Regions from separate parts of the Streptococcus parapneumoniae genome, predicted to be linked through region 1. Evidence: predicted binding sites of a transcription regulator. Region 1 holds the regulator's gene; each other region holds the start of a gene.

Region 1 (5,514 bases):
TCTTCAAGACCGTAAACGCAGTGCAGCCCCAAAATCTATCCAGTCAAGCGGTCTTCCATTTGGTCAATTTACAGCTGGGGCAAAATCAGCGTCTAGTGAGTCAAATTGGTCCATTGGTGATATTGCCCTCCACAAGAAATGGGGAGAGGGAACTGTTCTGGAAGTTTCAGGTAGCGGTGCTACTCAGGAATTAAAAATCAATTTCCCAGAAGTAGGTTTGAAAAAACTTTTAGCCAGTGTGGCTCCAATTGAGAAAAAAATCTAATTTTTCATCCTTCTCACGAATAATAAAGTGAGGAGGATTTTTATGTACAGTATTTCATTCCAAGAAGATTCATTATTACCAAGAGAGAGACTGACCCAAGAAGGAGTAGAAGCGCTCAGTAATCAAGAGTTGCTAGCTATTTTACTTAGGACAGGAACACGTCAAGCCAGCGTTTTTGAAATTGCCCAGAAAGTCTTGAACAACCTTTCAAGCCTAACAGATTTGAAAAGAATGACCCTGCAGGAATTGCAGAGTCTGTCTGGTATCGGTCGTGTTAAGGCTATAGAGTTGCAAGCTATGATTGAACTGGGACATCGTATTCATAAACATGAGACTATTGAGATGGAAAGTATTCTCAGCAGTCAAAAGTTGGCTAAGAAGATGCAACAGGAATTGGGGGATAAAAAACAAGAGCACCTGGTGGCGCTCTATCTCAATACTCAAAATCAAATCATCCATCAACAGACCATTTTTATCGGTTCTGCAACTCGTAGTATCGCTGAGCCGCGAGAGATTCTTCACTATGCTATCAAGCATATGGCGACTTCTCTCATCTTGGTCCACAATCATCCTTCGGGAGCGGTAGCCCCTAGCCGAAATGATGATCAGGTTACAAAACTTGTCAAAGAAGCCTGCGAACTGATGGGGATTGTCCTCTTGGACCATTTGATTGTCTCACAATCTAGTTACTTTAGTTACCGTGAAAAGACAGATTTAATCTAAAGTTCATTAACGACATAGTCAAAGAGGTTTTTATCTTTGGGACGATTTTCAAATAGAAACTCTGGATGCCATTGGACACCGAGAAAGGCAACATCATCCGTACTCATGACAGCCTCAATGATACCATCTTTAGGATCATGAGCCGCAATCTTTAAATTTGGTGCTAAATCCTTAATGCTCTGATGGTGGAAGGAGTTGATATGGGAAATTTCTCCATAGATTTCTCGGAGAACAGTATCAGGTTCTGTCACCAAGCGTTGAGTTGTGTACTCGGCAGAACAATCCTGCCAATGATCTTCGATATCTTGGTACAGAGTTCCGCCCATGGCAACGTTAAAAAGCTGAGTCCCACGACAGACGGAGAAAATAGGCTTTTTCTGTTTAATGGCTTCCTTGATGAGGGCCAGTTCGAAGATATCTCTTTGAAGGTGGTAGTCATCGCTATCAATGGTTTTCAGTTCGCCATAGAATTTTGGATCAACATTTTGTCCACCTGTCAAGATGAGCTTGTCAATCAAACTGATATAGTGGCTAGCCATTTCTTGATCACCAATCGGTAGGATGATGGGAATCCCTCCAGCGTCTTTAACGCCTTCAACAAAGCCTTTTGCTGCGTAGCTCATCATGATGTCATCATCTGGATGAGTTTTTTCGTTTCCTGTAATCCCAATAACTGGTTTTTTCATAAAATGATTTTCGCTTTCTAATCCTCTTTTCGCATGAAGTAGAGGAGGGTTTGGAGTTCACTTGTCAAATCGACATACTGAACGACCACGTCTTTTGGTAAATGCAGATGTACTGGTGAAAAACTGAGAATTCCTTTCACGCCAGCATCTACCAAGAGATTGGCAACCTCTTGTGACTTGACGCTGGGAACGGTCAGGATAGCAGTCTTCACATCAGCATTCTTGATTTTATCCTTGATTTGAGAAATTCCGTAAATGGGAATCCCATCAGGAGTTTGGGTCCCGACCTCAGGGTGGTCATCTAGATCAAAGGCCATGATAATCTTCATCTTGTTACGTTCGTGGAAGCGATAGTGGAGAAGGGCATGGCCCATATTTCCAATACCTACCAGCATAACATTGGTGATGGAGTTATCATTGAGCAAATCGGCAAAAAATGTCATCAGTTTTTTGACATCATATCCAAATCCACGCCGACCTAGTTCACCAAAATAGGAAAAATCCCGACGTACGGTCGCTGAATCAATCCCAATGGCCTCTGCAATTTGCTTAGAGTTGGCACGTTCAATCTTTTCTGCATGAAATCTCTTAAAAATTCGATAGTAGAGAGAGAGTCTTTTCGCTGTAGCTTTTGGAATAGCAGACTGTTTATCTTTCACAAAATCACAACCTTTCTATTCTTCTATTTTATAGAAACATTGTGAAAAAATCAACAAAAACAAGAAAAAACTAAGAAAAATCTTAGTTTTGTTGTAAAAAATCTGCATGTGATAGAAAACGGTAGAGGTCTCCGACCAGTCCTTGGTAAACTTCCTGTCCCTCAAAAGTCAAAGAAGTCACATACAGTGTATCTGGTAGGGTTACACATCCTGACAGAGCTAGCATGAGAGCTTCATAATCCTCATACTTGAGAGTACGCTCAACATGATAGCTGTCCTTATAGGTCAGTTCAAACATTTTAGCTCTATCTTTCTGATTTTGTAAAGACACCACGTTCTACCAAGCTATCCATGAGGAAGTAGAATTTTTCCTGATGAATGTGGTGGTCTTCTGATTTGAAAATATCAACTAGACGTAGCCCAAACTTGTCAGTGATATTGATTTTAGCCCCTGTAAGTTCCTTGTTAATGATGATTTTAAGTTGGAAGCCTTCACCGCTGTTTGGCACTTTTTCAAGTAGGCGAGTTAGTTCATAGTTACCAACCTTTGTCTCAAAAAAAGTATTGTCTTTGAGGGTGAATTTTTTAACAGAAGGGCTAAGAGTGTAGTCGTAACGACAATTTTTTAACTGAATGGTTTTTTCAAATGCCATATGGCTAACCTCCGATAATTTCTTTTAAGGTTTTTGCGAGGGTTTGTAGGTCTTCAACAGTATTTTGTGGAGACAAACTGATACGAACGGATTCCTTCAAGCGGTCTGAATTTGCTCTGTACATGGCTTCAAGAACATGGCTGGATTGGACAATGCCTGCTGTACAGGCTGAGCCAGTAGAGATTGAAATTCCAGCTAAATCTAGCCGAAGGAGTAAGAGGTCATTTTTTTGATCAGGAAATCCAATATTGAGGACATAAGGGAGATGATGTTCTCCTCTATTCAAGTAATATTGAATGCCCTCTAGTTCTGCCAGAAAGGCAGTTTCTAAATTTTGTACATGTCGAAAATGTTCTTCCTGTTTTTCTAGGTCTTCTTTTAGGGCTGCAACCATACCCACGATGGCAGCTAGATTTTCAGTTCCGGCTCGTTTTTTCTGTTCTTGGTCTCCGCCATGAAGATAGGAATCAAAATCCATGCTAGATGCGTAGAGAAAACCGATTCCCTTAGGACCATGGAACTTGTGGGCAGAAGCAGTGAGAAAATCAATGCCCAATTCTTCTGGGTGTATAGGGATTTTACCAATAGCCTGAACTGCATCGACATGATAGGCGGCTGGGTGTTGCTTGAGTATTTGGCCAATTTCAGCAATGGGCAGTAGGTTTCCAGTCTCATTATTGGCAAACATGGTAGAAACCAAAATCGTATCGTCACGTAAGGCCTCTTGAATTTGCTGGGCGGTGATTTCTTGATTTTCTGGCTGGATAATGGTTGCTTCAAACCCAAAGTGTTGAACCAAGTAATCAATTGTTTCAAGGACAGCATGGTGCTCAATAGCAGTTGTGATAATATGTTTTCCTTGTTCTTGGTGACGAAGGCAGTAACCAATGATAGCAGTATTGTTGCCTTCTGTCCCACCAGAAGTGAAAAAGATATGTTGAGGTTTTGTCCCCAGTAACTGAGCTAGCTCCTGACGGGCTTCTCGCAATAGTTTGCCAGCTCGACGACCATGAGCATGAATACTAGAAGGATTTCCATAGGTTTCTTGCATAACCTCGGTCATAGCTGAAATAGCAACTGCTGACATAGGAGTCGTTGCAGCATTGTCCAAATAAATCAAAGAATCACCTTATTTCTTTTTGTTGTAGGCAAAGAGTGGGCTGACTGGTTTTCTTTCGTGGATACGGACGATAGCATCACCAATTAACTCACTAGCAGTGATGTAGCATACGTTTTTAGGAGTTTTTTCTTTTGTTGCTACTGAATCAGTCACAAGAATTTCTTTAATATTAGTATTGTCAAGAAGTTCAGCAGCTCCTTCGACGAAGAGGCCGTGGCTAGAAACAGCATAAATTTCTGTAGCTCCTTCACGTTCAACGATTTTAGCAGCTTCAGAGAAGGTACGTCCTGTATTCAGAATATCATCAATCAAGATGGCTTTTTTACCTTCAACATCACCGATAATATAACCTTCGTTGCGAGTTGCATCATCCTGAGGGTAGTCGATAATGGCGATAGGAGCATCAAGATACTCAGCCAAGCTACGCGCACGTTTGACACCTGAATTTTTAGGGCTAACGACAACAACATCTGAACCGAGTAGTCCCTTATCGCAGTAATGTTTTGCAAATAGGGGAACAGTGAAAAGATTATCCACTGGAATATCAAAGAAACCTTGAACCTGAACGGCATGCAAATCAAGAGTCAGGATACGATCAACCCCAGCCTTAACCAGCATATTGGCAACTAGTTTTGCTGTAAGTGGCTCACGAGGACAAGCAATGCGGTCTTGACGTGCATAGCCAAAATATGGAAGGACAACGTTGATACTGTGGGCACTTGCGCGCACACAAGCGTCGACCATGATCAACAATTCCATTAGGTGGTTGTTAACAGGGAAACTTGTTGATTGGATGATGTAAACATCATAACCACGGACACTTTCTTCGATATTTACTTGGATTTCTCCGTCTGAAAATTGACGTGATGATAGTTTTCCAAGTGGGACACCAACAGCTTCAGCAATTTTCTGTGCAATCTCTTGGTTAGAGTTGAGTGCGAAAAGTTTCATGTTTTTTCTATCTGACATTATAGACCGTCCTCTGTAAACTTTTTAAATCCTAGTGATATTTGCCTTACCTATATGAACTGGGATTTGTGTATTTTTATCTTTTCTATTTTACCAAAAAATGGAGATTATTTCAGCTATTTTTCATACTTTTGACAAATCGAACCAATTTTGAGGGAGCTTTTTGATAAGAAATCTGATTTTTCTCTAAAAATTGCTGGAAATTCTGTTTGCCTTGCTCATGATTTTCCACTTCAAGCTCCAATTCGTAATCCGTCATATCAAAGTATTGACTTTCATCCAGAGCCATGAGACCGATAGCTGTTTGCATTTCATAGCGAAGCGTTGTTAGACAACCAAGAACCTGCCATTCACTAGTTTGGATACCATGTTTAGCCAATTCATCAAGAACCAGCCCTTGAGGAAGTTCTTCCTTACTCAGATAGTTCTCAGCATCTTT
Region 2 (5,514 bases), 190 kb from region 1:
TTCCTTATCAAACTCTGCCGTTCTCACTTGAGACAGAAGTTCAGCATACTGACTTTCATTTACTGTAAAGACTTCCCCACAGTTGGGACATTTGATTTCGTTCATATCGTTCCTCTTTCTAGGCTTCTGTAACCATTATATCATGCCTGAGGGAAAATCAAAAACAGTGAGTCAAAACCCACTGTTTATCTTCTGTTACTTTAAATTTTTTCCAAGGCCAAGCGCAAATCTTCGACCAAATCCTCTACATTTTCAAGTCCGATTGACAAACGAATTTGGTTTGGTGTGACACCTGCTGCTTCTAGATCTTTTTCTGACAATTGACCGTGAGTGGTTGTTGATGGATGGACAACAAGCGATTTAGCATCTGCCACATTTGCAAGATCAGAGAAGATTTCTAAATGATCAATTACCTTGCGTGCTTCTGCCTCCCCACCTTTGACATGGAAGGTAAAGATTGAACCCACACCTTTAGGCAAGTATTTCTCAGCCAAGGCATGATATGGACTATCTGCTAGTTTTGGATAATTTACCTTTTCTACCTTAGGATGGTTGACGAGAAAATCAACAATTTTCTCTGCATTTTGCACATGGCGTTCCACACGAAGAGAAAGGGTTTCAAGTCCTTGGAGTAACAAGAAGGCATTAAATGGTGACAAGGCTGCACCTGTATCACGAAGCAATTGAACACGGACAGCGATAATAAAGGCTGCTGCACCCACATCACGAGTATAGCTCAAATTGTGGTAGCTTGGGTCTTCCTCAACAAATTGAGGGAATTTTCCTGAAGCAACCCAGTCAAAACTACCACTATCGACAATCACTCCTCCAATAGTCGTACCATGCCCACCAATAAACTTAGTCGCAGAGTGAATAGCAATATCTACACCGTGAGAGAAGACGTTAATCAAATATGGTGTAGCAAAAGTGTTGTCCGAAACGAGTGGAATCTGGTGTCTATGCGCAATCTCAGCCAATTTTTCCAGGTCTGGAATGTTAATCAAGGGGTTACCCAAGGTTTCAATCAAGACAAGCTTGGTATTGTCATTGATCGCTGCTTCCACTTCTTCCAAATTATCCACATCAACAAAGGTTGTTGTGATACCATAACGAGGAAGGGTTTCCTTCAAGAGATTGAAGGTTCCACCGTAAATAGTCGAAGCAGCCACTACATGGTCACCAGCATGGGCAAGAGCCAAAATCGTATAAGTCACTGCAGCCATACCTGATGCTGTTGCAAGAGCTCCGACACCACCTTCGAGAGCTGCAATTCTTTCTTCAAAAGCAGCCGTTGTAGGATTGGTGATACGAGTATAAATGTTCCCTGGTTTTCTCAAGGCAAACAGATCGGCACCTTCCTGCGTGTCATCAAAAACAAAAGATGTTGTTTGATAAATCGGCACTGCACGAGACTTGGTAGCTGGATCCGCAACTTGACCAGCATGTAGTTGCAAAGTTTCAAATTTAAAATCACGAGTCATAAGGCGACCTCCATATAGTTTGATTAAGGATATTGTAGCACCTTGAGTTATAGTTTACAAATATCAGTTTTCTATATTTTGGTATATGAAATAGCTATTACCTTATTTTGAAAATGAAAAAAGCACGACTCAATCGTGCTCATTTTCTTAATCTACATAAGTATCTTCGTTTTTATTGAGGAAGGCATATGGCAGCCCCATCAAGAGGCCTCCTCCGATAAAGTTTCCGATGAAGGTTACACCCCAGTGGCGAAGCATATTTCCAACACCGAAGTTAGCAATTGAATCAGCAGCAACACTGAATTTTACAATCGCGAAAGAAGCAAAGTTCGCCGCAATGTGCTCGTTTGTTAAGAATACAAACATGTAAATCGCTGATAAAACGAGCCAAAGTTTGACACCACCATCTTTGACCAAAACAAATGAAAGAATCGCAATATTTACGAAAATATTTGCCAAAATCGCCTCAAGCAAGACCAATTCATTTGAGCGGCCTAACTTCATCTCAACAACACCTGAGATGAAACTATCGTGTGTCAGATTCGCATAGGCTGCCGAGTGGGCAAAGCCCCAACCTGCTATCAAAGCCCCGATAAGGTTGAAGAAGGTACAGTAAAGTAAAATCTCAGCTGTTTTTCTCCAAGAGATTTTTTTCAAGAAACTACCTGCAGTCAAGAACATCATGTTTGATGTTACCAACTCGGCATTCAAAAAAACAATGTAGGCCAATCCCCAAGCAAAGACAAATGGGAAGAGGAAACGTCCACTACCTGGTGCAATTTTATTAATCAAGTCAGCCCCAACTGCACCAGCAGCTGTACTGAAAGTTAAAAATGCACCTGCAAACATAGAACGAATCGCATACTTAAATTTGCTTTGGCTATAAAGACTTTCTTTCTTCTTGCAAGCAAATTCAATCTTTGAGATAAATTCTGAAGAAACCATAATAAACTCCTAAATCTTTTTTCTTGATAATTATATCACAAACTTTAGATTTTAGGAAGCGTTTTCCGCATTTCATAAAAGTTTATTTTTATGAAAATCTTAAAAAAATCAGTGAAATTCTGGATTTCACTGATTTGTATTAATAAAATTGTTTATACGGTTGATTGAAAGCTGTTAGGATTTCATCAGATGTTTGTGAATAATCTTTTGTTTCTTTCAAATCACCTTTTACAATAATACGTTCTGTAGCAGCAAGGTCTTCACAGGTTACTAATGTGATTTCATTGACCCCATCTCTATCATCAACCTCATCAACGCGATCTGGTGTCACACGTTTGACTTCTCGTATTTCATAAGTATAAACTTTATTTTTATCGGTTAGATAAATCTTCATACCATTTTTAGCATTATCTAAAGGAGAAAATAACATTTTATTAGCATTATCAACACCAAAGATATGGTGACTAGCTAGACTATAATTTCCTTCTCCCATTACTTGCTCGCGTTTCATTGTACCAGCGCCGTAGAAGAGATTAACATTATCAAGTCCTTTAAAAATCGGCAAATTCATTTCCAATTCAGGAATTGCAATTCCCCCAATAACTGGTAATTTTTGAGCATCCCATTGAGAAGCTAGAACAGCTTCCGAAGAAATCGCTTTGACCGAATCAAAATCAAAATTTCCTTCTGTATCCTGATTTTCTTCTATTTTTTCTTTTGATACTTGACTAACTTGATACTTATTGGTATTCCAGACCATGAAAATATTTCGAATTTGCGCATTAAAAATCAAAGCCAGTGACAGTAATATCAGAAATCCTGCTAGGATATTTGTCAGCAGATTTTTTCGTTTGTTTTTCTTCTTATTATTTTTTTGAGACATTATGCTTCACCTTCTGTTTCATTTTCTGTCCCAACTTCTTCTTTTTCTGCCGCTGCAACCGTTGTGAAGGTCACTATCTGAGCATCTTGATCCAGACGCATTACTTTAACTCCCATAGTTGCGCGTCCTGTTTGTGAAATATTGGCAAGATTGGTTCGAATCATGACACCTGTATCAGTGATAATCATCAAATCCTCATCCCCTTGAACAGTCATAAGACCGGCCAGCAAGCCATTTTTTTCGGTAATTTTAGCTGTCTGCATTCCCTTACCACCACGACCTTTTGTTGGATATTCAGTAGCAGCTGTACGCTTACCATATCCTTTTTCAGTAATGATAAGAACCTCATCTTGATCAGTAATTACGCTCGCTCCGACTACTGTGTCTCCATCACGGAGATTAACACCTTTCACACCAGTGGCGATACGGCTCATACCACGAACGGCTGATTGATTAAAGCGAACTGCATAACCAAACTTGGTACCAATGATAATATCCGTATCTTCTTCCGTCAACAAGACATTGATTAACTCATCTTCATCCTTAAGATTCAGTGCTTTAAGTCCATTCTGACGAATGTTAGCAAACTCCTTAACACTGGTTCTCTTCACAATACCGTGACGGGTTGTAAAGAAGAGATAAGCATCATCACTGCGATCAGACTCAACATTGATAATAGTCTGAATACTTTCGCCTTCATCTAATTTCAAGAGATTAACTACTGGCAGTCCTTTGGCCGTCCGACCATACTCAGGAATTTCATAACCTTTCAAACGATAGACACGTCCTTTATTTGTAAAGAAGAGCAGGTGATCATGGGTGCTAGTTGACACTAACTCACGAACAAAATCATCATCCTTAACACCTGTTCCTTGGACACCACGACCCCCACGTTTTTGAGCAGTAAATTCAGCTTGGTCCAGACGTTTAATGTATCCTTTGTTAGAAAGCGTAATCAAGACATCCGATTCTTCAATCAAATCTTCATCTTCAAGACTCAAGACTTCACCGACCATCAACTCTGTACGACGTTTATCGGAAAATTTACGTTTAACTTCATCTAATTCGTCTTTGATAATTTGAGAAACACGTTCTGGCTTAGCAAGAATATCCGCCAAATCCGCAATCAGAGCCAAGAGGTCATCATACTCAGACTGAATCTTATCGCGTTCCAAACCTGTCAAACGACGAAGGCGCATGTCTAGGATAGCCTGACTTTGACGTTCAGAAAGCTTGAACTTACTCATCAACTCGGCTTGTGCTTCTGCGTCTGTCTCACTAGCACGGATGATACGAATCACTTCATCGATATGGTCTAGCGCAATTAAGAGACCTTCTAATATATGAGCGCGTGCTTCCGCTTTTTCCTTATCAAAACGTGTCCGACGAACAACCACTTCTTTTTGGTGCTCGATATAAGCATCCAAAATCTGACGAAGGGATAAAATCTTCGGTACACCATTTTGGATAGCAAGCATATTGAAACCAAAGTTGGTTTGCATCTGGGTCATCTTAAAGAGGTTATTGAGGATAACATTGGCTGAGGCATCGCGCTTGACTTCAATAACAAATCGAACCCCTTCACGGTTTGACTCATCACGTACTGCTGTAATCCCCTCAATCCGTTTTTCCTGAACCAAGCGAACAATATGCTCATGCACCTTGGTTTTGTTGACCATATAAGGAAATTCTGTTACAACGATGCGCTCACGACCAGTCTTAGTCGTTTCAATCTCTGTACGAGAACGTAGGACAATCGAACCTTTACCTGTTTCATAAGCCTTATGAATGCCTGATTTCCCCATGACAAGGGCACCTGTTGGAAAATCTGGCCCAGGCAAGACTTCCATCAAGTCCTTGGTAGTCACTTCAGGATTATCCATGACCAACTTCACTGCATCAATGGTTTCACCCAGATTATGAGGTGGAATATTGGTTGCCATCCCAACAGCGATACCAGTTGCTCCATTAACCAAAAGGTTTGGAAAACGTGCAGGCAAGACCAAGGGTTCCCGTTCATTGGCATCATAGTTATCGACGAAATCAACCGTATTCTTATTGATATCTCGAAGCATTTCTAGAGCAATCTTGCTCATACGTGCCTCAGTATAACGCTGGGCGGCAGCACCATCTCCATCCATGGAACCAAAGTTCCCATGACCATCTACAAGCATGTAACGGTAGCTCCACCATTGAGCCATACGG
Region 3 (5,514 bases), 770 kb from region 1:
AAAAAAGGAATCAGATTTTAGAACCTGGTTCCTTTTTAGTTGCTTGATTACATGATGTGAAGAACATGTGCCACAATACCCACTGCGAAGAGGGCAAGGATAATAGTGATTGGAGATACTTTTTTCTTAAGTAAGTACATGCAAAGTAAAGTAAGGAGTAGTCCTGATAATCCAGGAATCAACATATCCAAGTTTTGTTGGAAAGTAGTAACTTTTTCAGGAGTTTGAGACAATCCTTGTCCTACTTGTGCGAATGCTTCTTGGATACCTTTAGACCCTTCTGGCAATTTATCCCAATGGATATAAGCCTTTTCATCTAGTTGAACTTTAGAAACATCGAAAGCAAATTTAATATTTACCCAGCGTTGAACAAGGACAGCAAGAATGAACATCCCAAGGATAGAAGCTCCTTTAGTGATATCTTGAAGGATACCACCAGACATATCTTTAGTGATTTCTGATCCAGCCTTGTATCCAATCTCTTGAACATACCACAAGAATGACATACGAATCAAGTTCCATGCAACAAAGAAGAGGAGTGGCCCCAAGATATTGCCAGTAAGGGCAAGTGAAGCACCGAGAGATCCAAGGATTGGGCGTACTGTAAACCAGAATACTGGGTCACCGATACCAGCAAGAGGTCCCATCATACCGATTTTAACCCCTTGGATAGCAGCGTCATCGATTTCCACACCGTTAGCACGTTCTTCTTCAAGCGCAAGAGTAACCCCCATGACTGGAGCAGCTACGTATGGATGAGTGTTGAAGAACTCAAGGTGACGCTCAAGAGCAGCGATTTGATCTTCTTTTTTAGTATAGAGTTTTTTGATAGCTGGAATGAGTGTATAAGCCCAGCCCAAGTTTTGCATCCGTTCAAAGTTCCAAGACCCTTGTAAGAAGGTTGAACGCCACCAAACTTTTTTACGATCTGATTTAGTTAATTGAAGTTTTTCAGTCATGATGTTTTCAGTCCTTTCTTATCTTAGTAGTCTTCTAGGATATCGCCGATTGGGTCGTTAGAAGTTGCGGCTCCTCCGCCACCATTTCCACCAGTTTTAGAAAGGTGAAGGTAGATAAGAGCGATAGCAACACCGATAGCACCGAATCCGATTAGAGTAATATCTGACACAGCAGCGAGAACGAAACCAAGAGCGAAGAATGGCCATACTTCACGAGTTGCCATCATGTTGATAACCATGGCGTAACCAACGGCAACGACCATACCACCACCGATAGCCATACCATCTTTGAGCCAGTCTGGCATGGCACTAAGGATACTTTGTACAGTTTCAGTTGGTACCATAAGGAGAAGAGTTGCAGGAAGCGCGATACGAAGTCCTTGGAAAAGTAGCGCAATAAAATGCGCACGCTCCACAGCGCCGAAGTCACCTTTTTTAGCGGCAGCATCAGCAGTGTGAACCAATCCAACTGAAATTGTACGTACAATCATAGTTAAGAATAGACCAGCAACGGCAAGAGGGATAGCAACCGCTTGGGCAACACCGATACCTGTCTTGGTAAAGTCACCACCAAGAACCATGATAATGGCAGCAGCGACAGAAGCAAGTGCAGCATCAGGAGCGATAGCAGCACCGATATTTGACCAACCAAGGGCAATCATTTGAAGCGATCCACCGAGGATAATCCCTGCTTCCAAGTGACCTGTTACAAGCCCAATAAGGGTACAGGCTACAAGTGGTTGGTGAAATTGGAACTGGTCGAGGATGCCTTCAAGACCTGCAAGGAAGGCTACACCGACTACTAAAACCATAGAAATAATAGACATATTTAAAATCCTTTCATAAATAATGGCTTATTTGACATTGGCTTTGTTAATCAAGTCAAACAAATCTTTTTTAGAATCATTTGGTACTTTACGGACATCAAATTCAACACCCAAGTCACGCATTTTTTCAAATGTAGCAACATCTTCTTTGTCCATAGACAAAACGGTATTGACCAATGTTTTACCTGTTGAGTGAGCCATAGAACCAACGTTAAGAGTCTTGATTGGCACGCCGCCTTCGATGGCACGAAGGGCATCTTGAGGTGTTTCAAACAAGATAAGGGCATGTGTTTCTCCAAAACGTGGGTCTTTTGAAATCTCAATCAGTTTTTGAATTGGAACCACGTTAGCCTTGACATTACCTGGAGCTGCTTGTTTAATCAATTCTTTACGAAGGTCGTCTTTAGCCACGTTATCTGAAGCAACGATGATACGATTTGCTTTTGAATCTGGAGTCCAAGCAGTTGCAACCTGACCGTGAAGTAGACGTGTGTCAAGACGGGCAAGATTGATTTTCAATTTACCGTCTCCGATAACAGTTCCTTCTGGGATAGCAGTTTGGGCAACTGGAGCAGCTGCAGCGCTTGCAACTTCTTCAACTGGATTTAGCTCTTCTGGAAGAGCTTTGATGCCATCTTTGGCTTCTTTAATGATATTAGCAGCGACTTTTTCTACACCTGCAGCAGCGTCCATGAGGCGCTCTGTGTAGGCTTGAATCAACATCGGTAAGTTAAGTCCTGTGATGATGGCAAACTTACGCTCAGGATTTTCTCCCATCACGCGACTAGCTTGGTTAAATGGAGAACCACTCCAAAGGTCAGCCAAAACTAGAACCTCATCTTCTGCGTCAAATGCAGCAACAGCGTTATTAAACTTAGCGTATAGATCATCAGGACCTTCATTTGGCATAAAGGTCACAACTTGAACCTTTTCTTGTTCACCAAAGATCATAGATCCTGACTGATGAATACCCGCAGCAAATTCGCCGTGGCTCGCAATAATGATTCCGATACTCATTATTGTCATTCCTCCTTTTTTGTTTTAGTTTTCGTTTAAGAAAACATTAAGACTTTTTAAGTATAAACCGTTTTCATCTAAAAATCAACTATTTATAATAAAAAATTAAAAAGCTTTTTTTGCAGATGTTGATATATTGAGTTTTTGAGGAGTAATCTTGAATTCTTATTTAAAAATTTAATATAAAAAAGTTGGAAGCGCATTCCAACTTTTAAAATAGGTTTCTATTAGATTAGTGGGTGAAGTCGAGTACCATACGTCCTTGGATTTGACCTTTTTCCATTTCGTCGAAAATGGCTACGGCATCTTCTATTGGACGTTTTTGAACAACTGGAACTACTAAACCTTCTGCACCGAATTGGAAGGCTTCTTCCAAGTCTTTACGAGTTCCTACAAGAGAACCGATGACTTGGATTCCATCGAGGACTGTTTTAACGATGCTGAGTTCCATCATTTCAGAAGGAAGACCGACAGCGACGACGCGACCACCAGCACGAACGGAGTCAACAGCCTGGTTGAAGGCAACTTTAGATACAGCAGTTACGACAGCTGAGTGAGCACCTCCATCAGTTTTTTCCTTGATGAGTCCAGGTACATCTTCAACTTCGAGGCCGTTAATAACAATGTCAGCGCCTACTTCTTTTGCAAGGGCAAGTTTGTCGTTATTGATATCAACTGCGATAACATGAGCATTGAATACTTTTTTAGCGTATTGAACAGCTAGGTTACCAAGGCCACCAGCACCGTAAAGGACAACCCATTGGCCTGGTTCAACTTTGGCCTCTTTAATAGCTTTATAGGTTGTTACACCAGCACATGTGATAGAAGAAGCTTGGGCTGGATCAAGTCCGTCAGGAACTTTGACAGCATAGTCAGCAGTTACGATACACTGTTCAGCCATACCACCGTCTACTGAGTAGCCAGCATTTTTTACTGTACGGCAAAGAGTTTCACGGCCAGTTGTACAGTATTCGCAAGTACCACATCCTTCAAAGAACCAAGCAACGCTGACGCGGTCACCGACTTTAAGGCTTTTCACATCTGGGGCAATTTCTTTAACGATACCAACACCTTCGTGACCTAGGACACGTCCTGGTACCTGACCGAAGTCGCCATGGGCAACGTGGAGGTCAGTGTGGCAAACACCACAGTATTCAATTTCTACAAGTGCTTCCCCAGTTTCAAGTGGACGGAGTACTTTTTCTTCAACAGCAACACCAGTGCTTTCTGGATTTACAACAACAGGTTTCATAGTTATCCTCCTTGATATTAACTGAGAGCAGGAGAAACAGGACTGGATTGATTTTTTGTCAACAGAGTCGAGTGTGACGAGCTCTCTTGTTTTTATATGTGAAGTATATCACAAAAGAAAGCCTTTTCCAAGGTTTTGGGGGTAAAAAATAGAACAATCGATTAACTGGTTGATGAGACTGTGAAAAGAGCACAAAGACCAGCTCGCAAGCTGGTCATACTCTTCGAAAATCTCTTCAAACCACGTCAGCTTCGCCTTGCCGTAGGTATATGTTACTGACTTCGTCAGTTCTATCTGCAACCTCAAAACAGTGTTTTGAGCTGACTTCGTCAGTTTCATCTACAACCTCAAAACAGTGTTTTGAGCAACCTACGGCTAGCTTCCTAGTTTGCTCTTTGATTTTCATTGAGTATCAGTATAGGTTATAAGAATAAGTCTTGCAGGGTTTTGGCAACTCCGTCTTGGTCATTGGTCAAGGAAATTTGCTCATCTGCATAGGGGAGTAGCTCTGAGTTGGCATTTTTCATTGCATAACCTTTCCCGGCAAAAGCAAGCATTTCGGTATCATTGTGCTCATCTCCAAAAGCAATCAAATCTTTTTTGTCACGGTTCATTACCTTGAGCAAGTAGTCCAAAGCAAAGGCTTTGTTGACACCTTTTGGGGTACACTCAAGGATATTGAGCGGACCTCCCCAGGTATTGATAGACAGTTGATGCTGGTAGAAGGCGTTCATTTCTTTTGCCAAGGCATATTTGTCACTGGCTCTGGTCTGCAAGAGGATACAGTTAGGGTCCTTGGTCACCAATTCAGGCTTGAATTGATCTTCAGGCTGGAAAGCTTCTACACCAAATAGTTTGGGATTGGCAATTTCTTCATTAGGATTTGTAATGTAGAATTTTTTACGATATTCTCCAGCGATAAAATCGGCTTGAATGTCCTCTGAACGTTGAACCATATCTAAAAGATATTTTTTGTCTACAGTCAAACACTTTTCAAAATCCCAAACTTGGTCTGGTAAATGAGTGAGGGAGCCGTTGAAGTTAATCATAGGAGTGTCTAAGCCCAGTTCACGGTAAAAATCTTTTGACATACGGTAAGGGCGACCTGTCGTAATAATAACCTGATGGCCTTTTTCAACAACTTTTTTAATGGTTTTTTTGGTAAAGTCAGAAATTTGACTGTCCGAGTTGAGCAGGGTTCCATCCAGGTCAACTGCAATAATTTTTTTAGTCATAGGGACCTTTCTAGTGTCTTTTCAGATAAGATGTCTACTATTATAACAGAAAGCAGGCAGAAAAGCAGATTCGAAACCAAAAAAGAAATTTCATCAAATTCTTAAATAAATCAAACAAATATATTGAAAAAGTGAATGATAAATGATATAATTCTATTATTGTTCGTAAAAATTAAAAGGAGATTGATAATGGACAAATTATTTAAACTAAAAGAGAACGGTAC

The links. The regulator Rex, encoded in region 1, represses fermentation and respiration genes when NADH is low (regulators of the CRP and FNR family bind a similar motif). The targets are predictions, from matches to a motif close to TTGTGAANTANTTCACAA.
Region 2: the regulator Rex is predicted to act here: its motif matches at 2,450-2,467, upstream of SP4011_RS05320 (formate/nitrite transporter family protein).
Region 3: the regulator Rex is predicted to act here: its motif matches at 4,152-4,169, upstream of adhP (alcohol dehydrogenase AdhP).

The regions. Positions count from the first base shown of each region.
Region 1 covers NZ_AP026968.1:1,227,062-1,232,575, reverse strand. Annotated here, with positions in the region: gene pcrA (DNA helicase PcrA) at 1-265, shown strand, start outside; gene radC (RadC family protein) at 308-988, shown strand; gene SP4011_RS06485 (gamma-glutamyl-gamma-aminobutyrate hydrolase family protein) at 985-1,674, opposite strand; gene SP4011_RS06480 (redox-sensing transcriptional repressor Rex) at 1,692-2,333, opposite strand; gene SP4011_RS06475 (DUF4649 family protein) at 2,416-2,631, opposite strand; gene SP4011_RS06470 (DUF1831 domain-containing protein) at 2,639-2,986, opposite strand; gene SP4011_RS06465 (cysteine desulfurase family protein) at 2,991-4,106, opposite strand; gene SP4011_RS06460 (ribose-phosphate diphosphokinase) at 4,116-5,075, opposite strand; gene SP4011_RS06455 (CYTH domain-containing protein) at 5,188-5,514, opposite strand, start outside.
Region 2 covers NZ_AP026968.1:1,032,546-1,038,059, reverse strand. Annotated here, with positions in the region: gene SP4011_RS05330 (DUF2130 domain-containing protein) at 1-105, opposite strand, end outside; gene SP4011_RS05325 (O-acetylhomoserine aminocarboxypropyltransferase/cysteine synthase family protein) at 201-1,481, opposite strand; gene SP4011_RS05320 (formate/nitrite transporter family protein) at 1,629-2,426, opposite strand; gene srtA (sortase SrtA) at 2,566-3,309, opposite strand; gene gyrA (DNA gyrase subunit A) at 3,309-5,514, opposite strand, start outside.
Region 3 covers NZ_AP026968.1:2,000,673-2,006,186, reverse strand. Annotated here, with positions in the region: gene SP4011_RS09955 (PTS system mannose/fructose/sorbose family transporter subunit IID) at 48-959, opposite strand; gene SP4011_RS09950 (PTS mannose/fructose/sorbose transporter subunit IIC) at 983-1,786, opposite strand; gene SP4011_RS09945 (PTS sugar transporter subunit IIB) at 1,814-2,803, opposite strand; gene adhP (alcohol dehydrogenase AdhP) at 3,036-4,055, opposite strand; gene SP4011_RS09935 (Cof-type HAD-IIB family hydrolase) at 4,478-5,290, opposite strand; gene SP4011_RS09930 (NCS2 family permease) at 5,480-5,514, shown strand, end outside.